Regions from separate parts of the Paenibacillus sp. FSL E2-0190 genome, predicted to be linked through region 1. Evidence: a T-box and tRNA genes for the amino acid it is inferred to sense, from the RefSeq annotation. Region 1 holds a T-box; the other holds one or more tRNA genes.
What was found. A T-box is a leader RNA that pairs with one kind of tRNA and senses whether it is charged. The one in region 1 lies ahead of trpS (tryptophan--tRNA ligase), so its partner is inferred to be a tRNA-Trp.

Region 1 (14,672 bases):
ATTAACACCACTTTTGTACCGCCGAAATTGCTCAGACGCTCAGACGGTGATTTTACAGTTTACAGTGTAATATTTACGAGGTCAGACGACAATTTTAGTTTACAGTACAGTATTTACGAGGTCAGACGACGATTTTACAGTTTACAGTGCAGTATTTACGAGGTCAGATGGTTCGGACTCAGGAGCCCTTATTTCGAAGAATCCGGGCATTTCGCAGTGCTATCGGACTCAGATGCAGCTATTCATCCCAATATGCTCATTTTGGGTGTGGATTTAGACCAATAAGAGCTATACAGTCCGAAAACTCAGCAAATTGGTCAAAAAAGCCAAAATAGTTGCAATACAGTCCGTTAGGAGTGTTACGCGCGTGAGGAACATGAGGAGCATGAGAAACCTGAGGAGCATGAGAAACCTGAGGAGCGTTATTAACTTAGTTGCCACATTAGCAACTCTTTTGTACCGCACTAATGCCACTTTTGTTCTGCCGAAATAGCTAAGACGCTCAGACGGTGATTTACAGTTTAAAGTGCAGTATTTACGAGGTCAGATGGCGAGTTTACAGTGCAGTATTTACGAGGCAGATGGTTCGGACACAGGAGCCCTTATTTCGAAGAATCCGGGCATTTCGCAGTGCTATCGGACTCAGATGCAGCTATTCAACCCAATATGCTCAATTTTGGTGTGGATTTAGACCAATAAGAGCTATGCAGTCCGAAAACTAAGCAAATTGGTCCAAAAAGCGAAAATAGCTGCAATATGGTCCGTTAGGAGTGTTACGCGCGTGAGGAACATGAGAAACCTGAGAAACGTGAGAAGCGTGAGAAGCGTGAGAAACATGAGGTGCCTGAGGAACATGAGAAGCCTGAGAAAAGTGTGAAGCCTGAGGAACATTAAGCGCCTATAGCCCCCGTGAGGAGCATTATGCACATACAGTCCCGATAGGAGCATCAGGAGTTTGTTCTCATTTAACAAGTGGCGTGTTTGGTGTTAAAAGGTAACTCGCAAAGTTAGTATAATGTCCCAACAATAACAAAAAGGCCGCAACCAGCGGCCTTTTTCTATATTACAACTCCCAACGCATATTCACTAATATCGCTTACCGCTCATTTTTTCAGAATATCAATATACTCTTCTTTCTCTCGATCTGCCCCCGCATTAAGTTTCAGTCGCAGTGACTTCGGGTGATCCAACACATTACTGCTGAAGTAACTTATAAATCCATCATCAGATCCACTACCAGAATTCGGATTAATTTTAATGTCGCGCTTCCCAACCTGCGCTGTTAATTCATAGGGGAGCTTTTGAAACAGTTCATTTCGGACGATCCAATCCGTTTTCAATTCCTCATTTATCGTAAATTTGAGCGCTATGCTTAACGGAGAAAGCTCGACTTCGGCTAGTTTTACTTCCTGTCCGTCAATTATGAAGGGGTGGTCTACAACTAATGTCTCCGTCTTCTGCTCCCAAAACTTAGGATCAATAGAGAAGTTCACTTTTAAACGATCAGAATACCGCATGTCGGATAAAACCGTTCCTGTTTTCGGTTTACTTAACATTCCCGGGTCTACAGAGGCAATCTGAAAATCCGCCACTACGTCTGTTGGCCTTGGTTTATTTCGGTCCAGTGAGAATACAGTTTTACCGAGCCAAGTATATATGGTTCCCTCTGCGTGTGCTCCCATTCCGCCCCTATTCCCATTCTCCTCCATTACGTCTCGTCCAGTTTCAGCTTCTGTCAGCTTCACACTATTAACACTGTACACTTCCTGACCATCACTTGTTGTCCCTGTATACAGCAGCATGATTTTATTTTCATCAGCAAGCACAGCATTTAGCGTAATTTTATATCCATTTGATTCAGCACTCTTATTAACGATTTGTACATAATCATTCCGAATTGCAGACTCTAGTGTAAGAGCATCAATATCAGCTGCAGCCAATGTTTTAAAAGGCTCCAATACGCCCCAATCGAACGTATCAACACTCGAAGTCCCTTGCTGTGGCAACAGCTGGGTTGGATTGAAGAACAGCAAGCCCGCTATCATCACTGCAGCCGCCAGCACAGACATCGCACTTTTTGTGAATATTAACCTTCTGCCACGTTTCTTGCCTAATTCCAAACCTGCTTGGATCGCATAGATCTGAGCGGCTGCATTCTCTATTTTTTGTTCTTGTGGGATACGTTCGGCATCGCTTAACATGGCAAGCTCCTCTTGACTACTCATTGTTCCATTCACCCCGATTCTTTATGATGGTTCGCAACTGCTTCAGCCCCTTATGCTGCCAAGTCTTAACCGTCCCCTCGGGTTTATTCATAATGTTAGCGATCTCAGTCAAGGTCATATCGTTGTAGTATTTTAGCAGCAGCACATGGCGATACTTGGGCTTAACCTGCTCGAGTGCCCACAGCATTTCCATCCGATGATGGCCAATGTGTGTGACCTGTTCTCCTATTCTTTCATCTACCAGCGGCATGGAACGTTTTCTCCGTCTTTGTTCATCTATACAGACATAAATTAGAATTCGAATAATCCATGATTTGAATGCTTTGGGGTCCTTTAAAGTTTTTCTTTTAATCCAAGCCCGGCAAGTCATTTCCTGCATCGCTTCCAGCGCATCGTTTCGGTTACGCAAGTAACTATAAGCAATACTGTACAATTGTTCTCTATGTACCAATATCGAATCGTAAAAATCTGTCTCGCTCCGAGTATCAAGAATCGTTACTTTTTTCATTTCTGCATTAGTCATCGTCATATCCTTCCTTAGCCTCCTCTCTTCAACCTTTCATAGATTAAGACGGGGGAGGTATAGAAACGGTTTTTATTTCATTTAACTTTTTTTCGCCCAAAGCTCTCTAAATTATAGCATTCTATAAAAATTGAACGAAAAATGTTATGATGAGTTATATTGGACATAATCAATAGTACGCACTCAAAAGTGCCATAGGTGCTAAAAAGTACCCATACCTTGGAGGTTATCATGACAACAACATCTACAACAACTGTCAAGAAAAAATACAATATTTCTGTTGAAGCCACCCTAGAGGTCATCGGAGGGAAATGGAAATGCGTAATTCTATGTCATTTAACTCATGGCAAAAAACGCACCTCCGAGTTAAAACAGTTGATGCCGGGCATTACTCAAAAAATGTTAACCCAGCAGCTACGCGAGCTTGAGGCAGATGGAATCATCAACCGAATTGTTTATAATCAGGTTCCACCAAAAGTAGAATACGAGCTTAGTGAATATGGGGATAGTTTAAGCGATATTTTGACTGCATTATGTAATTGGGGAGAACAACATATCATTAAACAATACGGTGATAAATACGCTGTTTTAGAGGATAACATCTTAAATAAATAAACCGCTATATCAAGGAAATGGTTGGAGATTTATGCTGTGAGAGTTGTACTTCAATTATATGCCCACGAAAAAAGGACAGCTGAATCAGATCGATTCAACTGTCCAAAGCTTTGATTCACCCGTCCCTTGAATGGCGCACAGGAACATAACTTAAATTACGCCCTCTCCTCCAATAGCAGTTGCTGTGAATGATATGGGTCCAAATAGATTAATAGGCAAGTTGCTATCATTCTGAATTACCAATTCATAGTTGTGGACTCCAATATAAGCACCATCGACCCACTGAGCACTTAATTGAATATCAGTAATTGTAGTGAAACGATAAAAGGATCTATAAATATCGACTCCAGCTCGTCGGATGATAACAAGAAATTGGCTATTAGCAAGTGCAGTAAGACTAAAACTTCCATTTAACTCGACTCTACTGGAGAAAGAAGCCGGATTAGCCGGACTAATATTTACTTGCGCTGTAGCTAAACCCGCTCCAGCTCCAGGAATCCCTGCAACCGTTATAGCAGTAGTAAACGGATCTAACGGGATTTTTGCCTGTGACCCATAACTTATTATTGTCGCCATTTATCATCACTCCATTTCAAGGTTATAGAGTAGTATATTGTGAATCCACAATGATAGATTGGACTTAATTCCTGATGATTATATACATTTAAGGTATACTTTGCTAGATCATATAAACCTAGATACCTCGTCAATCACCATACGATTTCTACTCATTGACAACACCCCTGTTCAGAATTACAATAATTCACATATCATGAACAACGATGACAAAGGGTAAGTAGACAGACGAACATGGTCTTCAGAGAGCCGGTGGTAGGTGCGAACCGGTGACCAGCGTATGCTCGAATGGCCTTTATAGTTGTTTTTCCGAACTATCTTAATGGATGCAGTAGGGAAAACCGGGGTTCCCGCCGTTATCAAGGGACCTGTATCGAGAATAAATTCAACCTCTCCGTACAGGTAAGAGAAGATCGAAAGCCAAGAATCGTAAGGTGACACGATCATTTAAGGTGGTACCACGACAACTTCGTCCTTATTGGATGAGGTTTTTTTGTCATTTAAAGGAGGTGATGGCCATGGATGATGGCTGGTGGTGGCGACTCGAGTGTAACCAAATGCTAAATAACAGGAGGAATTTATATGATGAACGAACGTGTCTTAACTGGAGATCGAGTGACGGGAAAGCTTCACCTTGGCCATTACGCCGGCAGCTTGCAGACCCGAGTAGCCCTTCAGGAGCAATATGAAACTTTTGTGTTTTTAGCGGATATTCAAGCCCTAACGACCCATTTTGATCGTCCACAGCTGCTGGGTCAACATCTGCATGAGATCACACTGGACTATTTATCTGCGGGTATAAATCCGGAGAAAACAACTATATTTATTCAATCGATGATCCCTGAAATCGCAGAGCTGACCCTCTTGTTCTCTATGTTTGTTACTGTGAATTCTTTACGGCATAATCCCACGATTAAAGCCGAATCGAAAAATTCGAGCTTAGATGAATTGTATTACGGTTTTCTTGGTTATCCAGTTAGTCAGACTGCTGACATAACATTTTGTAAAGCAACGATCATTCCTGTAGGGGAAGACCAACTCCCTCATCTGGAATTAACCCGCAAAATCGTCCGCAGATTCAACGAGCTGTACAGCCCGATACTGGTGGAACCCAAAGCGCTGATCAGTGAGACGCCGAGGCTTGTGGGTACGGATGGCAACGCTAAAATGAGTAAAAGCCTTGGCAATGCCATCGAGCTGGACTCCACTAAGGAAGAGATTATCTTTAAGATACGAAAAGCCACAACCGATCCAGCGCGTGTGCATAAAAATGATCCTGGACATCCAGATATCTGTCCTATTTTTGCTTATCATGGTGCTTTTCGCTCAGCGGGGGTAACCGAAATTCGTGAAGGCTGTGAGCGGGGTACCATGGGTTGTTCTGCTTGCAAACAGTTGATTTCGACAGCTCTAGATCAGCTTATAGAACCGATGCGAGAGCTTCGTTCCTATTATGCTACTAAGCCAAAGCTTGTGCAGGAAATCTTAATCTCTGGAACACAGCATGCCCGCAGCATTGCTCAAGAAACAATGGCCGAAGTACGTGAGGCTATGAGTCTTAACTATTTTTCAATCTAAAAATGACCAGTATAGGGACTCAAAAAAAGCCGGAATCTCATTGGAAGAGATCCGGCTTTTTTCTTCTCCTTACAACACCCAATTTCCCTTACGGAATACGGGTTCAATCGTGCCGTCCGCCAGCTCTCCGTCAATATCCAGCTCTGCTGAACCGATCATAAAATCGACATGAGTTAAGCTGACATTAGCTCCTCTAGCCACAAGCTCTTCGTTCGTAAGCTTTGTGCCGCCTTCAATATTTACAGGATAAGCACTTCCTAGCGCGAAATGGCAGGAGGCATTCTCATCAATCCCTGTATTGTAAAAAATGCGGTTCAAGCGAGAGATTGGAGAATCATGCTGCACTAAGGCTACTTCTCCTAGATAAGATGCACCTTCATCCGTTGCCAGCAGTGAGGTTAAATGTTCGCGTCCGGATTCAGCTTCATAAGCTACGACTTTCCCTTTTTCAAAAGTGAATGAAAGTCCTTCAACTAACCGTCCATTCAAATTAAGAGGGAGCGTGCTTCTAACTGTGCCATTAACGCCAGTACGATGGGGCATGGAATAAATCTCTTCCGTTGGCATATTAGCTACAAAATAAACGCCTTTATCATTCTCACCGCCACCCCCGCGCCATAAATGGCCTTCCGGAAGCTCTACATGCAGATCCGTTCCCGGAGCACGGTAATGCAAGCTTTTATAACGTTTAGCGTTCATTCTGTCCTGACTTTCTTTCAACTGACCAATATGCTCTCTCCAAGCAGCTACCGGATCATTGCTGCCCACACGATTCATCTGGAATACAGCTTCCCACATCGCCTCTACCCGCTCTTCTTCAGGAAGATCGGCAAAAACCTTGTTCGCCCAAGCACGTGTTGGCGCTTTGACCAGAGACCAGCTAATTTTGCTGTTCCGAGTATATTTGGAGTAGTTCTTGCGAGCAACAGCCGCTGCTTTGACTGCTCTAGATACCTTAGAAGAATCAATGCCATTAAACAGTTCAGGATCAGGTACTTTAATATGTAAGATGGCACCATTCTCTTCCGCGAATTTCTCCATCATCTCAGCCTGCCACTGTGGATAGTAATCGAAAGAATCCTCTGGGGCTTTTTCATAACGGATCCGTGTAGTTGCTTCATCGTCCCAGTCAACAATTACATATTTAGCTCCCGCTTCATAGGCTTTCGCTACAATCAAGCGAGTAAGTTCTGCGGTTTCTATCGGTGCATGTACCATAAGGACTTGTCCAGGCTGTACATTTACTCCTACTTTTACAACTAGGTTCGCATATTTCTCCAGCATTACTTCAAAATCTTTCATGAATTCTCTTCCTCCATCTCTAGGGTTGCTATAAGGACTCGGTCAGCTTCACTTCTTATTTTAACGCAAAACGAGGATAGTTGCGATTCGATTTAGATTCTCAGCTACTTCACTTCAGGTATTTCGCCTGTATAGACACCTAGATCATTCTTATGAATCTCTACATTGGACGTTCCGATCTGCTTATCATTATGGTAAGCAATCACTGTGATCTTGGTATCCTGAGGTTCATCTATTTGCTTATTCTCCCCATCCATTGGACTCCAATAAATTTGATCTCCAGATTTGATTTTCAGCTCAAGACCTTTGTTATGCACCTTGTAGTCAGGGGGGTTCCATAACAATAAATTGCCGGATGTAGCCTGTATCTTAATAACATCCGCCCCTTCAGCAGTTATAAGTATATGTAATCCTGGAGCACTACTATCAGTCACCCTGTATTCCGTTGTTGGGAACATAACATCCGGTTTTACCTCAAGTGATTGATTATTATGCCGCAAAATAAAGAAGAAAAAAAGTAAAATCGTTAAGCCCATGACGCCTCCGATGATTATTTTTTTCACTATTCAACCTCCCTTCCACCCTAATACTGTAACATATTTCCTTAATTTGGACAGTTATGAGCCAAATAAAGCGGCTCCCACGAGGAACCGCTCACTTCAATCCCTATTTTTTATCCACCTGTAACAGTGTCACTGTCTTCAAAGCATAAGTATGCATGATTTTATCCTCTGAAATTACATTCAACTTGGTCAAGCTTGCCACCTTTGCCGGATCTGATTTGGAGAGCAAACGCCACACTTCGGGGTCTGATAAGGTCTCATATAACTTTGCATCATCGTATTCTTTGCGGTTTTGCACGACCAGCTTCACTTTATAGCTGCCAATTTCAGTCTCGTTAGTTTCCTGCTGACTACAATAATTTAAAATATCCTGACGAAGCTCGGCCAATTCTTTTTCAATATCCTTTTGTTTTTGCTTGAGCCGATAATACTGCTGAACCTTTTTCTCCATCCACTTCACGCTCCTTCATAGACATATGTATGCCGGAAACGTTCGATAAATTAGTTGAGTTCCCTATCATAAAAACTTATAATGAGCCGGGGATAGCTTATTTCCAAGTAGAGTCAATTTTCTTATAAAAACAATTCCACGGCAGGTGACTTATGTTTCATTCGTACTTTTTTCCAATTTCGTATGCGTTCATGATGTTTCCAATAGCAGCGCTGGTCTTCACACTACCTTTTCTTATCGTACAATACCGCAGACATGGCTATATACATAAGCTTAGAGCTTTAATCCTATATCTGCTGCTGCTCTATCTGATGAACGCTTATTTTCTTGTCTTGCTTCCTTTTCCATCCTCCCGGCACAATGCAGCACCTTCTGGGAGTGTCGTCCAATTCATTCCCCTTCAGTTTATTCAGGATATTGTGGATGGATCGTCAATCATCCCTGAACAAATCTCGACCTACTGGTCATTACTGCGTGAGCCTGCATTTTTACAGGTCATTTTTAACGTTGCATTGACCGTACCGTTTGGAATGTTTCTGGGCTATTATTTTCGTACACGCTGGGTCGTGTGCATTCTACTATCCTTTGCCTTTTCCTTGTCCTTTGAGATCACGCAGATTACAGGAATTTATGGTTTCTTCGATCATCCTTACCGTCTTTTTGATGTCGATGATCTCATTACCAACACAATCGGAGGGATTTTTGGATTTCGAATTTCCATTTGGATCTCCGGGCTATTGCCACGTATAGAACAACTGGATACAAACATTGACCGCTCTGCCAAAAGAGTCTCCTATACCCGCAGAGGAATAGCTTTTCTAATCGATAGTATGGTGTGGAGCATTGGGTTTGGGGTACTCTTCGGATTCGATATAAAAGCTGCCTTCTGGATTGTAACTGGTATTTACTTCATGCTTGTTCCGGCTCTCACGGGCGGACGGACCTTAGGGAAATGGATGGTGCGGATTCGGGTGAAGAGCAGCGGGAATCATGCTTTTTTCTGGGCTCTGATGATCAGATATGGCCTGCTATATTGGGTGCTGCTTGGGATTCACGCTCTTTTGCTTGATTCCGCCCTTCTAGGGCATCTTTCCTCCGTATGGAATATGCTTATTCATCTGTTTGTTCTATTGATAGACTTGGCTTTCTTTATTCATTTAGTCATTAGTATATTCAAAAAAGAAACTCAGCTAATGTATGAGAAACTAAGTCGAACTTCTCATGTTATTTCTTGGCCAGAGAAACGGCTCCAATCTGATGTATCCAGCAACAGCCCTGTAGAAAGCTAAACTAGTTATTATTTAAATGGTATTTTTACATTGGAAATTATTATAGAATTAGGAGGTGAGCATTCTCAAAATTTAGGAGATGAGCGTATGGAAACTACAAGCAGCTTGCAGTTATCTAGAAGTCTTCCAGAAGAACAGGGGATTTCATCAACCGCAATATCCTGCTTTATTAGTGCAGTAGAAGAACAAAATTTAGGCCTGCACAGCTTTATGCTATTACGACATGGTTATGTGGTCTCTGAAGGCTGGTGGGCTCCTTACAGGTCCGTTCTTCCGCATATGTTATTTTCCCTTAGCAAAAGCTTCACCTCAACCGCAATCGGGTTAGCTGTTACTGAGAAACTTGTCACCCTCGATGATTCTGTCCTCTCCTTTTTCCCTGAAGAGGCTCCTTCGACTATCACGGAGAATCTATCCAATATGACAATCAGACATCTATTGATGATGGGTACCGGGCATGTCGTGGATACTATGGACACCCTTCGCAAAAGTACCGACGGGAATTGGGTGAAAGCTTTCTTCTCCGTCCCCGTCGAGAAACAACCGGGTACACATTTCCTATATAATACCGGTGCTACTTACATGCTGGCCGCGATCCTTCAACGGGTTACTGGCCAAACACTGCTAGAATATTTAGAACCGCGCCTCTTCGTTCCTCTGGGCATTCACGGTGCAACGTGGGAGTCTTGTCCACGTGGAATTAACACAGGGGGATTTGGCTTAAACATTACAACCGAGGATATCGCTAAATTCGGCCAGCTATACTTACAAAAAGGAATCTGGAATAATCAACGGGTTCTGCCTGAAAAGTGGATTAATGAGGCTACTTCCAAACATATTTCCAATGGCGAAGGTGATCATGACTGGGCAATGGGATATGGGTATCAGTTCTGGCAATGCCAGCACGGTGGCTACCGGGCAGATGGCGCCTTCGGTCAACTCTGTGTTGTGCTTCCGGAGCAAGATGCCGTAATTATTACTACTGCTGCATCAGACAGTATACAAGGAATGTTGAATGCTGTGTCGGAACATCTGCTTCCCGCGATGAAGCCAGCTCCCTTGCCATTAGAGCCGGCTGCTTCTGCCCACTTGGTTGAACAATTAAAGAATTTATCTATCCATCCGCCACAACTGCAGCCCTCTTCATCACAAGAAGAACGAATAAACGGCTTAACCTATAAGCTCGATGACAACCAATTTGCCTTGGACACCTTCTCTATCTCTTTCAATAACAACGAAGCTGCAGTTACTTTACAATTTAAGACTGGAGAGGATTCTGTGATCTGTCTTGGTCGAGGGGAATGGCTCGAAAGCTTCGCACAGGTCATTGATGCTTCCTTGAACCGAATCATGTCCAGCTTTACTTGGGTTGCTGATGATCAGCTACAGCTTACTTTATTGTTTATTGAAATGCCTTTCTGCATAACTCTTGAAATAATCTTACTAGAGAATCAGCTAATTCTTAAACAAAAGTTTAATGTGAATATGGGACCGACTGAATTCCCTGAGATCATTGGCAGACTATAATTCTTAATGAATCCAAAAGACCGCTTCGTCCTTTAAAGAGACTTAGCGGCCTTTTAAATATTCGATTCTAGTCTGTGAAATCAGCAAGCTTGAGGATGACCGGGCAATGATCGCTCCCCATAATGTGGCAATCGATTTGGGCATCCAGCAGATTAGGTGCAAGTCTAGAAGAAGCTAGGAAATAATCAATCCGCCAGCCTACATTCCGTTCTCTCACCTTCGGCATATAAGACCACCATGAATAAACGCCTTCAAGCTCTGGATGAAAATATCTAAAGGTATCTATGAAGCCGGACTCCAGCAGCGTACTCATTTTTCCTCTTTCTTCATCGGTAAAGCCAGAGTTTCCGCGGTTAGCTTTAGCATTTTTGATATCAATATCCTGATGGGCTACGTTCATATCGCCGCATACAACGACTGGTTTTAGCTTGTCCAGTTCCAGAAGGTAATTGCGGAAGCGGTCCTCCCATTCCATTCTGTAATCCAATCTAGCCAGATCTCGTTTGGCATTTGGTGTATACACATTCACTAGATAAAAATGTTCGAACTCCAGCGTAATAATCCGGCCTTCCGCTTCATCATCCTCTTCCATTCCGTATCTCACAGAGATCGGCTTGATTTTGGTGAATATAGCTGTGCCTGAATACCCTTTTTTCACTGCATAATTCCAATATTGATAGTATTCTTCACCCTGTTCCAGAACAATCTGCCCTTCTTGCAGCTTCGTCTCCTGTACACAGAAAATATCTGCTTCTACTTCCTTAAAATAATCATCAAACCCTTTTTTCACACAGGCCCGAAGACCATTCACATTCCATGATACCAACTTTATCATTAACGTTTCTCCTTGCATTTTGCTTTAATAGTAACCAGTTTATCATATTACGGCCAGAAATTTATAGAGGGTTAGGGTCATCTTAAGCAGTTCCGCGAATAGATTTATATCCTAATCATTTATTATCCATGATACAATAGCAAAATTGACTCTATACAAATTTTCTAACACGTGAGGTAAAAAAACTTATGAATGCACCAAATCTTTTACGAGGGTTTAACTTTTTGTATTTTGCTCTGCTAGCCATGTTTATTCCCTTTCTGCCAGTCTATCTAAGTGAACAAGGTCTAAGCCCATCGCAAATCGGCTTCATTATTGGAACTGGTGGTTTTGTTATCATCGTTGCCCAGCCTTTATGGGGGATGATCAGTGATAAAACCAAAACCATCCGCAAAGTGCTGTTAGCTCTGCTGTTATGCTCAGCGGTAACCGGATACTTTTTGTTCGATTCCAGCAGTTACGTTGTTCTCATTCTTTTTGCTATGCTGCTGTATTTCTTCTTGATGCCCATTGATCCGCTGACAGAAAGCTTGAATTTCCGAGTCTCTGAGGCGGCTGGAATTAGCTATGGTTCTATCCGTACATATGGTGCGCTAGGTTATGGTGTAATGGCTCTGATTACTGGCTATGTGCTTGGTTTTTTCGGCTCTCATGGAATAGCTCTTCTGTTTGTTGCCATTTGCCTTATAAGCTTTATAGTAAGCTGGAACATGCCAGATGCCCCCGTCACAGGTAAGCCGGTCACGCTGGATAGCCTCAAGCACTTTTTTGGCAACAAAAAGACATTGATGTTTCTGGTGCTCATATTTATTAGCTCTGTACCCGCACGAATGAACGATACATTTATTGGAGTTTATATTCGTGAGCTTGGTGGCAGTCCTCAACTGGTAGGCCAATCATTTTTCCTCGCGGCAATAAGTGAAATCATTGTCTTTGCATTAAGCTTCTGGTGGTTGCGAAAAGGAAAAGAACTGATTATCATATCGATTTCCGGAGCCTTCTATTTCCTTCGTTTCTTGATTTCAGCTTGGATCATTGATCCACACTTGTTAGCGTATTTGCAGATTCTGCAAATTCTTACCTTCCCTGTGTTCTACTCCGCTGCTATTCAATACCTCTACAGCATTGTACCCGAGGAATGGCGTGCTACAGGGCAAACCGTTCTTGCACTATTGTTCTTCGGTGTATCAGGTATCCTGGCTTCTTATGCTGGTGGGGCATTATATGATGCCTTTGGGGGTAAAGCTCTTTACTTAACGATCTCCGCAATGTCGTTTGTCGGCATGCTATTCGGATTGATACTGTATCTGATTTATCGTAAAAAAACGGAATAAGCGTACGAAAATAAACCGGGGATGTCCCAGCCGCTTTCTAAGTGGCTATTGGACATCCCCGGTTTTTTCTATTAAAAAGTGCTAATTCACCATGGCATTCGCTCTAGCATTAATAGATTTTCAACATAGAATATCCTATCAAACGAAAAGGAGGTCGTTACTATGGCCATCGTATTACCGCTTCAATATTTCAATTTAGCCCCTGTCATTGGTAAATCTTATTATGAAAACCTTGCAGGTGGAATTAACGCTGCTGTTACTGTGAACAACAACTCCAACTTCCCAGTAGATTTAGTAATCACTCGTGTGAATGCTCCAGTTATCACATACACGATTCCAGCATTCAATAGCCTTACGCTCGCAGTTCATGCCCTTTTGGTAGCTGCACTCTTAAGCACTCCTGCTGGCACCACATTCGGAACTATTGAAATTTCAACATCAGATTTCTAATAGTGTAGCATTAGGCATCTCTAGCTGGAAGTTCAGCTAGGGATGCTTCTCTATGTGAATCTAGCTTAATCCTTCTATTGTATGCTGCTCCATAAGCTGCTTCAGCTTGGTTTCAGTATTCGAATCTCCCGCAGGAGTATAGATGCTGCAGCGTAAATCTGCACTGCCATGAACCTTCAAAGAGGTTAGATGAAATAACATTTTTCCCGCCTTGGCATGTCTGAATTCTAGTAACACATCCGGGGCCGAGCTAACCCGACTTTGCTCCCACATCTCATTAAAAGCCGGATGCAATTCTTTCAATTCCTCTATAAATTCATCATACCAATGATCCTCTACATACTGTCCGTAATACGCTCTGAAGATAGAAAGATAACCGCTGACGAATTGTTCCCAATTCACTGCTAAGCGCCTAAACTCCTTACGAACAAATAACAATCGGATCATATTCCGCTCTTCGATAGGCAGCTTTGAGAAATCAAGAAAAACATGGGCGGCAGCTTCATTCCAACCGACGATTCCGCAACGTCTATCAGAAATTATCGTAGGACAATATTTAAGTTCCTGTAAAATTTTCTGCAGCGAAGGACTAATTACGGAAGATTCATCTTGCGGATAGGGTGTGGTTCCGGTTCCAGTTTCTAAAGCCAGTGCAAAAAGATACTTCCGCTCATCTTTAGTCAGCCTAAGTGCAGTGGCAATACAGTCCAAAACAGAGGACGAGACTTTTATATCTCTGCCTTGTTCAAGCCACGTATACCAGGTACTGCTTACCCCTGCAAGCTGTGCAACCTCTTCCCTGCGGAGTCCTGGCGTTCTTCTGCGTGTGCCTTCTGGCAAGCCTACAGAGCTTGGTGAAATTGCAGCACGACGTGCTTTCAAAAAATCGGATAATGCTTGTAATCTTGTTTGATTAGCCATAAGCTACCTCCACTTTGGGATTCCTGTTCCTTTAGTATAGTACAAATTATACTAGGATAAACGATAACTTGTAATAGGATAAATAAAGTGGAAAAATACTAGTATACACTAGCTGAGGAGGTTCATTATGGAACGCGTAGTGATTACAGGCATGGGCTTAATCTCACCACTTGGAAATACAATCGGGCAATTTTGGGATCGGCTAATTTCTGGTGAATCGGGTATATCCCCGATCACTTCATTTGATACAACAGGTTTTAAGACGAGAATTGCCGGCGAAGTACGTGATTTCGATGCCGAGGGCAGATTTGGGCGTAAAGAGGCACGGCGAATGGACAGATTCAGTCAGTTTGCCCTCGCAGCTACTGAAGAGGCTTGGAAACATTCTGGCCTCCAGCTTGATAAGATTGACAAGGAGAGACTTGGCGTTTATGTAGGATCTGGTGTTGGAGGAATTCAGACCTTGATGGATCAAGGTACGGT
Region 2 (14,672 bases), 3.2 Mb from region 1:
CGTGAGTATTTGGAATAAGGAAAATGAGGACTGGCTGTATGTGCAGTTAAGCAGCGGTTATGCGGGTTATGCCAAGGTCAGTGATATTATCTCAGACGGTCAAAAGACAGTGGAACCCAAAAGCACCACTCCCTCACGGGCAGAACGAAGCTGGAAAGGGAAGTCAGTGAATTTATATTGGGAAGCTGTTTATCAACGCAAACCTGACCCAAGTACATTCGGTGAGCTTCCGGGCGTTAACGTGGCTAGCCCGACTTGGTTCAGTATCATAGATGGTGATGGGAATGTGCGCAGTCAGGCTGATAGTGCGTATGTGCAGTGGGCCCATGAGCGCGGTTTGGAAGTATGGGGGCTGCTCAGCAATAGCTTTGAACCAGACATAACCACTGAGGCATTGTCGAGCTATGAGAAGCGGATGAACGCGATCGTACAGATCCTCGAGTATTCAGATTTATACAAGCTGGATGGAATTAATATTGACTTTGAGAATGTATATACGAAAGACGGGGAGAATGTTACACAATTTATGCGAGAGCTAAAACCTATGGCTCAAGCCAAAAACTTAATCGTCTCCATAGACGTAACCCCTAAATCTAACAGTGAGATGTGGTCAGCATTCCTTGATCGTAGAGCTCTTAATTCAGTAGTTGATTATCTTATTGTTATGGCTTATGACGAGCATTGGGCTGCTAGTCCTGTAGCAGGCTCTGTTGCGTCTCTGCCGTGGGTAGAAAGCTCGTTAAGCCGGATCATAGAGGAAGACGATGTGCCGCCTGAGAAGCTGATTCTAGGGATTCCACTGTACACTAGAATCTGGACTGAGGCCCAGGTGGATGGCAAGACCAAAGTAAGCTCTAAATCGGTTAGTATGAATGCCGTTGAAAAAATTATTAAAGAGAAGAAGCTGACCCCAACCTTTGATAAGGCAGCAGGGCAGAATTACGTTGAGTATAAGGAGGATGGCGCTCTTAAAAAAATATGGATCGAAGACAAAGTTTCTTTAGAAGCTAGAGTTGAGCTTGCTAAGTCTTTAGGGCTTGGTGGCATTGGTTCATGGAATCGCAGCTTTAGTAATCCGTCTGCGTGGGAGGCATTACAAGGGATTCATAAGTAATTATTATTTCATTTATAATGAACAAAGGGGCTCCCAATACGGGGGCCCCTTTGTTGTATTAAGCAAATGTTTGATCGCATTATAAATCGCTAGTAATAAGCTTCTGTAAGATGTGTTTTATTGATTAAGCTGCTGACTCTTAAGTTGTTCCGCAGTAATATTGGCCTCAGCTGGATCCATAGTAAGGATGGTATGGCAGAACATACAGCGGTCTGTTTTGCCCAGCATTTTGGTCAGCTTGTGACATTCAGGGCATTCCAGTTGGACTGCGCTAGTTGACAGCATCCCAGCCCAGAAATAGATTGCAAGACTTGCCATCATTGAGATTAAACCGATTACAAGACCGATTCCAGCGAATACTTTTCCAGTTGAGCCCCAAAACACGATGCCCGCTGTACCCAAAACCATAAGTCCCATTCCGAGCATTGTGAGCAGTAATCCCCATGTGCGAAAAGCGTTGATCTTAGCCGTTTTAAACTTCATGAGTGTTTGCTCCTAACTAAATATAGTTGGGTTGTCCAGAAGGAACTGTCTTTCATATGTAGAATAATAATTATAACTGAATTATAACTGACTGGACGCAAAATCGCCAAATTTAATGGAGGGAAGCATGGAACTGTCCAATGTAACTTTGTTGAGTGGAGAAACGTTTGATGAGAATGTTTTAGGAGCGGTCGTTTTGCGGCAGAATGGGGATATTCCGTTTCAAAGCGCACTTCTTCAAGATTTTGATATGGTAGTGTTAGTTTTGCATGAAGAACAGGATAGAGAGCATATTGTTCGCCATACCATTGCCGGTGACCAACGGACCCAGTCAGTCCATATTGGCCTTTTTGCTTTGGAGCAGGCTGTTATGGCAGGGGATAATAACGAACTTCTTATCAGTTTGATGAGGGGGGAAGTGATCTGGGACCCCAAGGGAATACTAGAGGAAATGCGACGTGAGATACTGCAATTTGAAGGACCGATCAAGGAACGGGTCGCATTTATGGAGTTTGCTCGCTTTTTGCATATGTATGTGAAATCCAAGCGCTATATAGAGGCTGGCTTTATTATGGATGCTTACAACTGTGTATTGATAGCCTTATACCATTGGGCAAGAATAGAAGTGAGTGAAGTGGGTGCTTTCCCCGAGCCAGCTATTTGGGAGCAGGTTAAAAGCATGAATACCTCTGTTCATAAACTTTATGAGGAGTTAACGATCAGTACTGAGACCTTAGAGCAACGTGTGGAGCTTGTGCTTCTTGCATGTGAATTTGGGATTATGTCCAAAATGACGGACTGTTGTCTATTGCTCTTTAATATTTTGAATAGCCGTAAGGAAGCATGGAGCATTAAAGAATTACTGCAGCATTCAGGTCTGAGTCAATTAGAGTCTGAACTACCCCTTGTTTTACGAAAGCTGGTTTCTCGTTCGCTAATCCGAGAGATTACATCTTGGGCTGATGTTCACGAGGGAGAAGGGCATGCGATCCGCTATACATTATAGAGATGAATTAGATACAGCAGAAGATGTTTAATTATAGAGAGATGAGCAAGGATAGGGAGAGGCTGAGCACTCTCTTTTTGTTTGTTTACTAATATGAAACGCTCATATTTATCCAGAAAAATTAATGGTTGACTCTTTCCTTGTTCATGTGTTAAATTATAACTCGTCCCTCTGACACAGAGATGTGCTTTCGAAAACTTTCGAAAGACAACCAAAAAAAGAAATTAAAAAAAAGGTTGACTAAAACGAGGACGCTGTGATATATTATAAAGGTCGCTGCTGAACAACACATCGACGAAATAAACAGCTTGATCTTTGAAAACTGAACAACGAGTGAGTAGGAAATCACGTAAGTGAAATCCAAAATTAGAGAATTAATTTTCTCGTCAGATGTTTCAAAATGAGCATATCGCTCTTTTCAATACTAATTGGAGAGTTTGATCCTGGCTCAGGACGAACGCTGGCGGCGTGCCTAATACATGCAAGTCGAGCGGAGTTGTTTTGAAAGCTTGCTTTCAAAACAACTTAGCGGCGGACGGGTGAGTAACACGTAGGCAACCTGCCCTTCAGACTGGGATAACTACCGGAAACGGTAGCTAATACCGGATAATTTCTTTTTTCTCCTGAGAGAAGAATGAAAGACGGAGCAATCTGTCACTGAGGGATGGGCCTGCGGCGCATTAGCTAGTTGGTGGGGTAACGGCCCACCAAGGCGACGATGCGTAGCCGACCTGAGAGGGTGAACGGCCACACTGGGACTGAGACACGGCCCAGACTCCTACGGGAGGCAGCAGTAGGGAATCTTCCGCAATGGGCGAAAGCCTGACGGAGCAACGCCGCGTGAGTGATGAAGGTTTTCGGATCGTAAAGCTCTGTTGCCAGGGAAGAACGTCCGGTAGAGTAACTGCTACCGGAGTGACGGTACCTGAGAAGAAAGCCCCGGCTAACTACGTGCCAGCAGCCGCGGTAATACGTAGGGGGCAAGCGTTGTCCGGAATTATTGGGCGTAAAGCGCGCGCAGGCGGCTATTTAAGTCTGGTGTTTAAACCTTGGGCTCAACCTGAGGTCGCACTGGAAACTGGGTGGCTTGAGTACAGAAGAGGAAAGTGGAATTCCACGTGTAGCGGTGAAATGCGTAGATATGTGGAGGAACACCAGTGGCGAAGGCGACTTTCTGGGCTGTAACTGACGCTGAGGCGCGAAAGCGTGGGGAGCAAACAGGATTAGATACCCTGGTAGTCCACGCCGTAAACGATGAGTGCTAGGTGTTAGGGGTTTCGATACCCTTGGTGCCGAAGTTAACACAGTAAGCACTCCGCCTGGGGAGTACGGTCGCAAGACTGAAACTCAAAGGAATTGACGGGGACCCGCACAAGCAGTGGAGTATGTGGTTTAATTCGAAGCAACGCGAAGAACCTTACCAGGTCTTGACATCCCTCTGAATCTGCTAGAGATAGCAGCGGCCTTCGGGACAGAGGAGACAGGTGGTGCATGGTTGTCGTCAGCTCGTGTCGTGAGATGTTGGGTTAAGTCCCGCAACGAGCGCAACCCTTAACTTTAGTTGCCAGCAGGTAATGCTGGGCACTCTAGAGTGACTGCCGGTGACAAACCGGAGGAAGGTGGGGATGACGTCAAATCATCATGCCCCTTATGACCTGGGCTACACACGTACTACAATGGCCGGTACAACGGGAAGCGAAGCCGCGAGGTGGAGCCAATCCCATCAAAGCCGGTCTCAGTTCGGATTGCAGGCTGCAACTCGCCTGCATGAAGTCGGAATTGCTAGTAATCGCGGATCAGCATGCCGCGGTGAATACGTTCCCGGGTCTTGTACACACCGCCCGTCACACCACGAGAGTTTACAACACCCGAAGTCGGTGGGGTAACCCGCAAGGGAGCCAGCCGCCGAAGGTGGGGTAGATGATTGGGGTGAAGTCGTAACAAGGTAGCCGTATCGGAAGGTGCGGCTGGATCACCTCCTTTCTATGGAGAATCGTTCTCTGCAATGAGGACATTCAAATCGGAAGTTTAACTTCCAAAACTCAGGTTTAGGCCTGTTACTCACTCGTTGCTCAGTTTTGAGAGTTTAAGCTCTCAAGTAAGACTTGATCCTTGAAAACTGGATACCGAAACGAATTTGCGTTTTAGAACATCTTTTAGCAACTTGTGTAAACAAGTAAATGTTATTAGTGAGATGATTCCAAAGAGAATGTCATCGTATGATATTTTCCTGCGGAAAAATCAAGGTTAAGCTAATAAGAGCACACGGAGGATGCCTAGGCGCCAGGAGCCGACGAAGGACGTGGCGAACAACGAAACTGCCTCGGGGAGCTGTAAGCAAGCTTTGATCCGGGGGTGTCCGAATGGGGAAACCCAGCTGTGGTAATTCGCAGTTACTCATTTCTGAATACATAGGAAATGTAGAGGCAGACCAGGGGAACTGAAACATCTAAGTACCCTGAGGAAGAGAAAACAATAGTGATTCCGTCAGTAGCGGCGAGCGAACGCGGAACAGCCTAAACCTAAGAGCTTGCTCTTAGGGGTTGTGGGACGTCTCACATGGAGTTACAAAGGAATATGGTAGGTGAAGAGGTCTGGAAAGGCCCGCGATAGAGGTAAAAGCCCTGTAACCTAAACTGTGTTCTCTCCGAGACGGATCCCGAGTAGTGCGGGGCACGTGAAACCCCGTATGAATCCAGCAGGACCATCTGCTAAGGCTAAATACTACCTGGCGACCGATAGTGAAACAGTACCGTGAGGGAAAGGTGAAAAGCACCCCGGAAGGGGAGTGAAATAGAACCTGAAACCGTGTGCTTACAAAAAGTCAGAGCCCGATCTATGGGTGATGGCGTGCCTTTTGTAGAATGAACCGGCGAGTTACGTTTAACATGCAAGGTTAAGCCGAGAAGGTGGAGCCGCAGCGAAAGCGAGTCTGAATAGGGCGACTTAGTATGTGGACGTAGACCCGAAACCGTGTGATCTACCCCTGTCCAGGGTGAAGGTGCGGTAACACGCACTGGAGGCCCGAACCCACGTACGTTGAAAAGTGCGGGGATGAGGTGGGGGTAGCGGAGAAATTCCAATCGAACTCGGAGATAGCTGGTTCTCCCCGAAATAGCTTTAGGGCTAGCCTCGGTATAAGAGTAGTGGAGGTAGAGCACTGATTGGGTGCGGGGTCCGCAAGGATTACCAAGCTCAGTCAAACTCCGAATGCCATATACTTATTGCCGGGAGTCAGACAGTGAGTGCTAAGATCCATTGTCAAAAGGGAAACAGCCCAGACCATCAGCTAAGGTCCCCAAGTGTGTGTTAAGTGGGAAAGGATGTGGAGTTGCACAGACAACCAGGATGTTGGCTTAGAAGCAGCCACCATTGAAAGAGTGCGTAATAGCTCACTGGTCGAGTGACTCTGCGCCGAAAATGTAACGGGGCTAAACACACCACCGAAGCTATGGCTAGATACTATGTATCTGGGGTAGGGGAGCGTTGTGTAGGGGTTGAAGGTGTACTGAAAAGAGCGCTGGACACTACACAAGTGAGAATGCCGGTATGAGTAACGAAAAGATCAGTGAGAATCTGATCCGCCGAAAGCCCAAGGTTTCCTGAGGAAGGCTCGTCCGCTCAGGGTAAGTCGGGACCTAAGGCGAGGCCGAAAGGCGTAGTCGAAGGACAACAGTTTGAAATTACTGTACCACCGTAATCCGCTATGAGCGATGGGGTGACGCAGGAGGGTAGTGACGCGGACTGATGGATGTCCGTCTAAGCAGTGAGGCTGATGTGTAGGCAAATCCGCACATCATTAAGGCTGGGCTGTGATGGGGAGCGAAAATTATAGTAGCGAAGGTCATGATCTCACACTGCCAAGAAAAGCCTCTAGCCAGGAGAAGGTGCCCGTACCGCAAACCGACACAGGTAGGCGAGAAGAGAATTCTAAGGCGCGCGGAAGAACTCTCGTTAAGGAACTCGGCAAAATGACCCCGTAACTTCGGGAGAAGGGGTGCCCCGGTAGTGTGAATAGCACGAGGGGGCCGCAGTGAAAAGGCCCAAGCGACTGTTTAGCAAAAACACAGGTCTGTGCGAAGCCGCAAGGCGAAGTATACGGGCTGACGCCTGCCCGGTGCTGGAAGGTTAAGGGGAGTGGTTAGGGGTAACCCGAAGCTATGAACCGAAGCCCCAGTAAACGGCGGCCGTAACTATAACGGTCCTAAGGTAGCGAAATTCCTTGTCAGGTAAATTCTGACCCGCACGAATGGCGTAACGACTTGGGCGCTGTCTCAACGAGAGATCCGGTGAAATTTTAATACCTGTGAAGATGCAGGTTACCCGCGACAAGACGGAAAGACCCCATGGAGCTTTACTGCAGCTTGATATTGAATTTGGGTACGATCTGTACAGGATAGGTGGGAGCCGTAGAAATCGGAGCGCAAGCTTCGGTGGAGGCGCCGTTGGGATACCACCCTGATCGTATCTAGGTTCTAACCTAGTACCCTTATCGGGTACGGGGACCGTGTCAGGCGGGCAGTTTGACTGGGGCGGTCGCCTCCTAAAGAGTAACGGAGGCGTTCCAAGGTTCCCTCAGAATGGTTGGAAATCATTCGCAGAGTGCAAAGGCATAAGGGAGCTTGACTGCGAGACCTACAAGTCGAGCAGGGACGAAAGTCGGACTTAGTGATCCGGTGGTACCGCATGGAAGGGCCATCGCTCAACGGATAAAAGCTACCCTGGGGATAACAGGCTTATCTCCCCCAAGAGTCCACATCGACGGGGAGGTTTGGCACCTCGATGTCGGCTCATCGCATCCTGGGGCTGAAGTAGGTCCCAAGGGTTGGGCTGTTCGCCCATTAAAGCGGTACGCGAGCTGGGTTCAGAACGTCGTGAGACAGTTCGGTCCCTATCTGTCGTGGGCGCAGGAAATTTGAGAGGAGCTGTCCTTAGTACGAGAGGACCGGGATGGACGTACCGCTGGTGCACCAGTTGTTCCGCCAGGAGCATGGCTGGGTAGCTACGTACGGACGGGATAAGCGCTGAAAGCATCTAAGCGTGAAGCCCCCCTCAAGATGAGATTTCCCAATTAGTAAGACCCCTTGAAGACGACGAGGTAGATAGGTTGGAGGTGGAAGTGCAGTAATGCATGGAGCTGACCAATACTAATCGGTCGAGGGCTTATCCTATACGTAGAATGCAGATTCGTTTCGGATTCAGTTTTCAGGCATCAAGCCTGGTATGAATATTCCCTGATAGCTCAGTTGGTAGAGCACTCGACTGTTAATCGAGTTGTCACAGGTTCGAGTCCTGTTCGGGGAGCCATATGGAGAGGTGTCCGAGTTTGGCCGAAGGAGCACGATTGGAAATCGTGTAGGCGCCACAAGCGTCTCGAGGGTTCGAATCCCTCTCTCTCCGCCACAAATTTTTAATTAGTATGGCCCGTTGGTCAAGGGGTTAAGACACCTCCCTTTCACGGAGGTAACATGGGTTCGAATCCCATACGGGTCACCAAATTTTCACTTGATTTATCCTAGTGGACTTTGGTACAATAACAATTGTTGTTTATGGAGGCTTAGCTCAGCTGGGAGAGCATCTGCCTTACAAGCAGAGGGTCGGGGGTTCGATCCCCTCAGCCTCCACCATAACACTTTCTTACTGACGCGGGGTGGAGCAGCCCGGTAGCTCGTCGGGCTCATAACCCGAAGGCCGCAGGTTCAAATCCTGCCCCCGCAACCAATTAACTTAAGCAATTATATCTTTTGGAACCGTGGTGTAGTTGGCCTAACATGCCTGCCTGTCACGCAGGAGATCGCGGGTTCGAATCCCGTCGGTTCCGCCATTTTCATCATGGCTCGGTAGCTCAGTCGGTAGAGCAGAGGACTGAAAATCCTCGTGTCGGCGGTTCGATTCCGTCCCGAGCCACCATTTATCATCACAAAAGAATGAGTGCCATGCCGGTGTAGCTCAATTGGTAGAGCAACTGACTTGTAATCAGTAGGTTGGGGGTTCAAGTCCTCTCGCCGGCACCATCCTTGGAGGATTAGCGAAGTGGCCAAACGCATCAGACTGTAAATCTGCTCACGTGAGTGTTCGGTGGTTCGAATCCATCATCCTCCACCAGTTTTTAGGGGCATAGTTTAAAGGTAGAACAACGGTCTCCAAAACCGTTGGTGTGGGTTCAATTCCTGCTGCCCCTGCCAAGTTCTTTCTAAAGTTTAATATGGCGGCCGTGGCGAAGGGGTTAACGCACCGGATTGTGGTTCCGGCATTCGTGGGTTCGAGACCCATCGGCCGCCCCATTTACTTTAAAATGAATAATGGCAACAATATCAACTTAATATGGCGACTGTGGCGAAGGGGTTAACGCACCGGATTGTGGTTCCGGCATTCGTGGGTTCGAGACCCATCAGTCGCCCCATTTTACTTTAAAATGTTATTGGGGATTAGCCAAGCGGTAAGGCAACGGACTTTGACTCCGTCACTCATAGGTTCGAATCCTATATCCCCAGCCATTTTATGCGGACGTGGCTCAGCGGTAGAGCATCGCCTTGCCAAGGCGAGGGTCGCGGGTTCGATTCCCGTCGTCCGCTCCAAGTTTTCATGGCGCCATAGCCAAGTGGTAAGGCAAAGCTCTGCAAAAGCTTTATCCCCAGTTCAAATCTGGGTGGCGCCTCCATTTAGTTCATATGTGCCGGCGTGGCGGAATGGCAGACGCGCTCGACTCAAAATCGAGTGGGAAACCGTGGAGGTTCGAGTCCTCTCGCCGGTATCTTAAAAAGGTTTGTAAGAATGCTTTTATAAGCAATCTTACAAACCTTTTTCTTTATGTCCTTGGGTTTACAGCAGTAAGCCGTTGAATAGAGAGTTTCTCTATTTCAACGGCTTTTTTTAATCTGATTAGTGATTAACCTGATTGATTATTAATGCGGAATGCTCGCGGGGTAAGACCTATTTCTCGTTTGAACATATTGCAGAATTGGGCATCGTTCACAAAACCTGCAGCAGCAGATACTTCAGAGATTTGCATCTGAGTATGACGTAATAGAGATTTTGCATAATCCAGGCGTTTTAACAGCAAATACCGCAGGGGTGAAGACCCGAAACGTTCTTTAAATAGATGGCGAAAACGATCGTAACTATATCCGGACATTTCTGATAGTGTTTCGACGGACAATTTATGGCGATAATGCTCATTCATATAATTAAGGACATATTGTACTCGATCTTCTGTTGGGGATTGATATCCAGAGGCACTAAGAAGCCTCATAAGATGGACGGTAATCTCGCTCATTTGTAGGTTTAGAAGCTCAGAGAATCCGTCTTGCTTGCGTGTAAACTCTGCTTTCATTCGCAGCAGGATTTGAAGAACGGTCTGATCTTTATCATCTTCATATACGCCGAGCAGATTACTCATATTGGGGTGTTCTGAGTGGAAGCCTACAAATAATACATTTGCATCCTCACGGTGGTGCTCGTCATGTTTATGATTGGGTGGCACAAGCGCGAAAGAAGAGGAGCGAAAATGGTAACTTCGTGGGCCAACATTGGTTGTCCCTACCCCCTGTAAATAATAGACTAGTTCGTAGCATTCATGCTGGTGTGGAGGGATATAAGTATTTAGCTCATGTGTGGCACTTACAATATATAGAACACGATCCATGATGATCCTCCAATACTTATGTTTTAGCCGAATCGTACAAAACAATGACCGAAATCATATAATTATTTTTAATAATATTTGTTATGATCGTATCAATAAATCCGAAAGTTCGCAACCTGACTGGCCATCTCGTTCGGAAATAAAGCGGATTATTAATAATAATGGTATTTTTATTGCTATTTTTGAGCCTAAACGTTAAGTTTATTACTTTTAATGATACTTTATTTGGAAAAAAGAGAATTTCCATTTGAACCGTGAATTATACAATGGGTGAAGATGGGATTCTGCGGATTACTAACCAACTAAAATTAGGGGTGGAATAGAGTAATGAATAAAAAAGTTCTTTCTTTGTTGTTATTAATGGTGATGGTTCTGGTCACAGCATGTGGGAATAACACGTCCAATAATGGTTCTTCAACGAATACTGGATCCAAAGCGGACGAAGGCGGAGAAACAGGTGCAGGGGATAAACTCAAGGTTGTATTGCTGATTCCGGGGACACTTGGGGATAAATCATTTTTTGATTCCGCTAATAACGGCTTGCAAAAGGTTAAGGATGAACTTGGTGCAGTAACAAAGGTTGTTGAAATGGGCGTTGATAAAACGAAATGGGAGCCTACATTTAACGATATCGCTTCCGAGGATTGGGATGTAATTATTTCTGGCGGTTCTGAAATTACAGAGATGTTTAATGCAACGGCAGAATTGTATCCAGACAAAAAATTCATTAATTATGATACCGACATCGATGAAGCACCAGATAACATGTACAACATGTCTTATGCGACAAATGAAGTATCTTTCTTGGCAGGTGCCGTAGCAGCATTAGCTACACAATCGGATATGCCGAATGCTACCCCTGAGAATGTGATTGGGTTTGTCGGCGGTATGGATATTCCGGGGATTAATGCTTTCTTGGTCGGTTACATTCAAGGTGCTCAGTACGTTGATCCTGATGTAAAAGTGGCTGTGTCGTACGCTGGTGATTTTGTTAACCCTGCAAAAGGTAAGGAGCTGTCTCTAATTCAATATAACTCCGGTGTGGATGTTATTTTTAACGTGGCTGGGGGTACAGGTCTTGGGATCTTTGACGCAGCTAAAGAGAAGAAAAAATATGCAATTGGTGTAGACTCCGATCAGGCAATGTTGATTAACGATACGGATAGTGAAAAAGCAAATCTAATCGTTACTTCATCTATTAAAAAGATTGATACGGCTATTCTAGGTGCAGTGAAGAGATTGCAAGAGGGTACGCTAGAAATGGGCAAACGTGATGTATTGAGCTTTGTAGATGATGGTGTAGGTATTGCTGAGAATGATATTTATAAAAATGTATTCCCGGCTGATCTTCAGGCCAAGGTTGAAGAAGTGAAGCAAAAGCTGATCAATAAAGAAGTTAAAGTGGATAATGCGATGGGGATGGAAACCGCAGAGGTAGAAGCTATTCGTAACGCAGTTAAGCCTTAAGCTTTAAATCTTAAGATCAGTTCTATAGAGTTAAACCTACAGTTGGAGATTCTTCTAGTCAGGGGAATTCCAGCTGTATATTTTTGCAGACCTCCAAGTTGAAAGGCGTTGAGACCTATGTACACAGCTCTGCTGGAAATGCGGGGAATTACCAAGGTATATCCCAATGGCGTCGTTGCAAATAAAGACGTGCATTTTTCTTTACGTGAGGGAGAAATACATGCGATTGCAGGTGAGAACGGTGCAGGTAAATCGACTTTAATGAAGATTATGTTCGGCATGGAAGAGCCAAGTGAAGGCGAGATCTATATCAAGGGTGAAAAAGTAAAGCTGCAATCCGCTCAGGACGCCATTGATAGAGGCATCGGCATGGTCCACCAGCATTTCATGTTGGTACCTTCTTTTACGGTGGCAGAGAATATGGTGCTGGGTATGGAGCCGCGCAGAGGAGTTGGCATTAATTATGCCGAGGCTGTGCGCATGACGGAAGAGACCGCAAGGAAATACAATCTGGCAGTGGATCCAAAGGCAAAAGTAGAGGATCTTACAGTTGGGATGAAACAAAAGGTTGAGATTCTTAAGGCGCTGCTGCGTGGTGCTAAAATTCTGGTGCTTGATGAGCCAACTGCGGTGTTGACTCCACAGGAAACAGAGGAATTGTTCCGCGAGCTTAAGCAATTAAGGGAACAGGGCCATACGATAGTTTTTATTTCGCACAAATTAAAGGAAGTCAAAGCGATTTGCGACAGAATTACGATTATGCGCAGCGGCCGTAGTGAAGGTGTTTTTCAAACACAGGATGTGACAGAACAGGAAATCTCGCGACTAATGGTCGGCAGAGACGTCGTGCTGAAATATGACAAAGAGATTCTGGCTGTTAGTGAGCCAATACTAACGGTGCAGGGACTCAGTGTGAATGATGCAGATGGCAAAGCATTATTGTCGGATATCAATTTTGCGGTACGTGGTGGGCAGATCGTTGGGATTGCTGGTGTAGAAGGCAACGGGCAGACACAGCTCATTGAAGCTCTTACAGGTAGCTTGAGAGGTGTCTCAAGTCAGGGCTCTGTACTAGTGAAGGGAAAGGATATCCGTGAATCGGATATTTTGGATATTCGTAAGCTAGGCGTTTCCTATATACCGGAGGATCGGATGCGGCAAGGGATCGCTAGTGAAGCAAGCATAGCTGATAATCTGCTATCTACTCAGTATCGTACAAAAGCAATGAATAAAGGTCTTTTTTTGAATGGCTCACGAATTGCCAAGCTAGCAGTATCCCTTGTAGAGGAATTTAAAGTCCGCTGTTCAGGACCTTCTCAGCCCATAGGAATGTTGTCAGGTGGTAACATGCAGAAGGTAGTCGTAGCTAGAGAGTGTTCGACTGAACCGCAGCTGCTTATTGCAGAACAGCCGACACGGGGTGTGGATATAGGCGCAGCCCAGTTCATACATCAAAAGTTGTTGGAATTACGTTCAGACGATTGCGCGATTTTGCTAGTGTCGGCAGATTTGAATGAGATCTTGGAGATCAGCGATAGTCTGTTAGTAATGTACGAGGGTAAGATTGTTGCCTTTTTCGAGGAGCCCTCTAAGGTTAGTGAGGAAGAATTAGGTCTTTATATGCTGGGGATTCATCGACAGGACGAGGAGCACATCGGGAGGGCCGTAAATCATGTTTAAAGTTAAATATTTTGAGTACATTCGGACATCGGCGGTAATCGTTATTGCACTCGCTATTGCCTTTCTGATCATCTCTTTGGTCAGTAATCAGCCTGTGAAGACGATTGGTATATTCCTATTAGAGCCGTTATCCAGTAAAGGTCATATTGGTAATGTGATTGAGATGGCGATTCCGCTCATGTTCACTGGGTTGGCAGTATCCTTGTTGTTTCGAGCCAATATGTTCAACCTGGGAGCTGAAGGGATTTTCTATTTCTCCGGTGTTGTAACTTCCGTATTGGCTATTCATTTAACGCTGGACGGCTGGCTGCATCCGATGGTAGCTATTGCTGCAGGTTCAATTGTAGGAGCGTTGCTCTCGGCAATACCTGGTATTCTGAAGGCAAAATGGAATGCTAATGAGTTGGTTACATCCTTAATGTTCAATAATATTTTGTTCGGAGTAGGGCTATACCTACTGAACTATCATCTGCGTGATGCTAAAGCTTTTGCCAATGTATCCTACAAATTCGAGAAAACGGCACTGCTGAGTAAAATGGTCTCGGGCACCCGTATTCATACCGGTCTTATTATCGTTATCGTGCTTATTATTGCAGCTCATCTATTCCTATACAAAACGAAATGGGGATATGAGCTGCGCATGACAGGCATCAACCGGGACTTTGCCCGTTATTCCGGTATGAAGACAGCCAAGGTTATTATTCTCGTCCACTTGATTGCAGGTTTTATCGCAGGTATGGGGGGCTCCGTAGAAGTGCTGGGGATGTATAACCGTTTCCAATGGACGTCACTGCCTGGTTATGGTTTGGATGGTGCCCTTGTAGCGATGTTAGCCAAAAATAATCCGCTGTCCGTAATCGGCTCTGCATTATTCCTAGCGTACATTCGAATTGGGGCTGACATGATGGCTCGTCTGTCTGATGTACCTTCAGAGATGATCTCAATTATACAGGCAATTATCATTCTTCTGATTTCGGCTGAGCAATTTCTGAAGTTCTGGAAAAATCGGATGCTCTTGAAGGAGGCGAAGGAAGCGTGAACAGTTTGTTTGATGTGATTTTTACAACTGACTTTGCGTTCTCTGTCCTTCGCGTGACGACTCCGATTCTGTTCGCTGCGCTCGGCGCACTTATCTCCAATCGTGCAGGGATCATTAACATTGGGATGGAGGGCATTATGCTTGTTGCCGCTTTAGCGGGTGTCATCATAAGCAGCTATACGCATAGCGCGTGGGTAGGTCTGCTTGGGGCGGTGCTGTCTGGAACATTGATCGCTGG

Region 2: it encodes a tRNA-Trp, which carries the amino acid that the T-box ahead of trpS (tryptophan--tRNA ligase) is inferred to sense. The anticodon was not compared.

What each region holds. Positions count from the first base shown of each region.
Region 1 is NZ_CP150306.1:2,963,363-2,978,034, reverse strand. Features, by position in the region: gene NST25_RS12855 (DUF4179 domain-containing protein) at 1,104-2,225, opposite strand; gene NST25_RS12850 (sigma-70 family RNA polymerase sigma factor) at 2,218-2,754, opposite strand; gene NST25_RS12845 (winged helix-turn-helix transcriptional regulator) at 2,980-3,363, shown strand; gene NST25_RS12840 (hypothetical protein) at 3,514-3,939, opposite strand; T-box leader at 4,137-4,419, shown strand; gene trpS (tryptophan--tRNA ligase) at 4,522-5,517, shown strand; gene NST25_RS12830 (aminopeptidase) at 5,587-6,819, opposite strand; gene NST25_RS12825 (hypothetical protein) at 6,924-7,382, opposite strand; gene NST25_RS12820 (hypothetical protein) at 7,486-7,833, opposite strand; gene NST25_RS12815 (VanZ family protein) at 7,986-9,122, shown strand; gene NST25_RS12810 (serine hydrolase) at 9,210-10,649, shown strand; gene NST25_RS12805 (exodeoxyribonuclease III) at 10,717-11,481, opposite strand; gene NST25_RS12800 (MFS transporter) at 11,673-12,818, shown strand; gene NST25_RS12795 (hypothetical protein) at 12,981-13,268, shown strand; gene NST25_RS12790 (helix-turn-helix transcriptional regulator) at 13,329-14,189, opposite strand; gene fabF (beta-ketoacyl-ACP synthase II) at 14,317-14,672, shown strand, end outside.
Region 2 is NZ_CP150306.1:6,114,185-6,128,856, reverse strand. Features, by position in the region: gene NST25_RS26885 (glycosyl hydrolase family 18 protein) at 1-1,114, shown strand, start outside; gene NST25_RS26880 (DUF2614 family zinc ribbon-containing protein) at 1,232-1,597, opposite strand; gene NST25_RS26875 (nucleotidyltransferase-like protein) at 1,725-2,603, shown strand; rRNA gene NST25_RS26870 (16S ribosomal RNA) at 3,029-4,586, shown strand; rRNA gene NST25_RS26865 (23S ribosomal RNA) at 4,849-7,774, shown strand; tRNA gene NST25_RS26860 (tRNA-Asn) at 7,835-7,910, shown strand; tRNA gene NST25_RS26855 (tRNA-Ser) at 7,914-8,006, shown strand; tRNA gene NST25_RS26850 (tRNA-Glu) at 8,025-8,099, shown strand; tRNA gene NST25_RS26845 (tRNA-Val) at 8,155-8,230, shown strand; tRNA gene NST25_RS26840 (tRNA-Met) at 8,248-8,324, shown strand; tRNA gene NST25_RS26835 (tRNA-Asp) at 8,350-8,427, shown strand; tRNA gene NST25_RS26830 (tRNA-Phe) at 8,438-8,513, shown strand; tRNA gene NST25_RS26825 (tRNA-Thr) at 8,542-8,617, shown strand; tRNA gene NST25_RS26820 (tRNA-Tyr) at 8,623-8,708, shown strand; tRNA gene NST25_RS26815 (tRNA-Trp) at 8,715-8,788, shown strand; tRNA gene NST25_RS26810 (tRNA-His) at 8,812-8,887, shown strand; tRNA gene NST25_RS26805 (tRNA-His) at 8,931-9,006, shown strand; tRNA gene NST25_RS26800 (tRNA-Gln) at 9,026-9,100, shown strand; tRNA gene NST25_RS26795 (tRNA-Gly) at 9,107-9,181, shown strand; tRNA gene NST25_RS26790 (tRNA-Cys) at 9,191-9,264, shown strand; tRNA gene NST25_RS26785 (tRNA-Leu) at 9,279-9,357, shown strand; gene NST25_RS26780 (AraC family transcriptional regulator) at 9,493-10,248, opposite strand; gene NST25_RS26775 (BMP family ABC transporter substrate-binding protein) at 10,576-11,715, shown strand; gene NST25_RS26770 (ABC transporter ATP-binding protein) at 11,833-13,395, shown strand; gene NST25_RS26765 (ABC transporter permease) at 13,388-14,434, shown strand; gene NST25_RS26760 (ABC transporter permease) at 14,431-14,672, shown strand, end outside.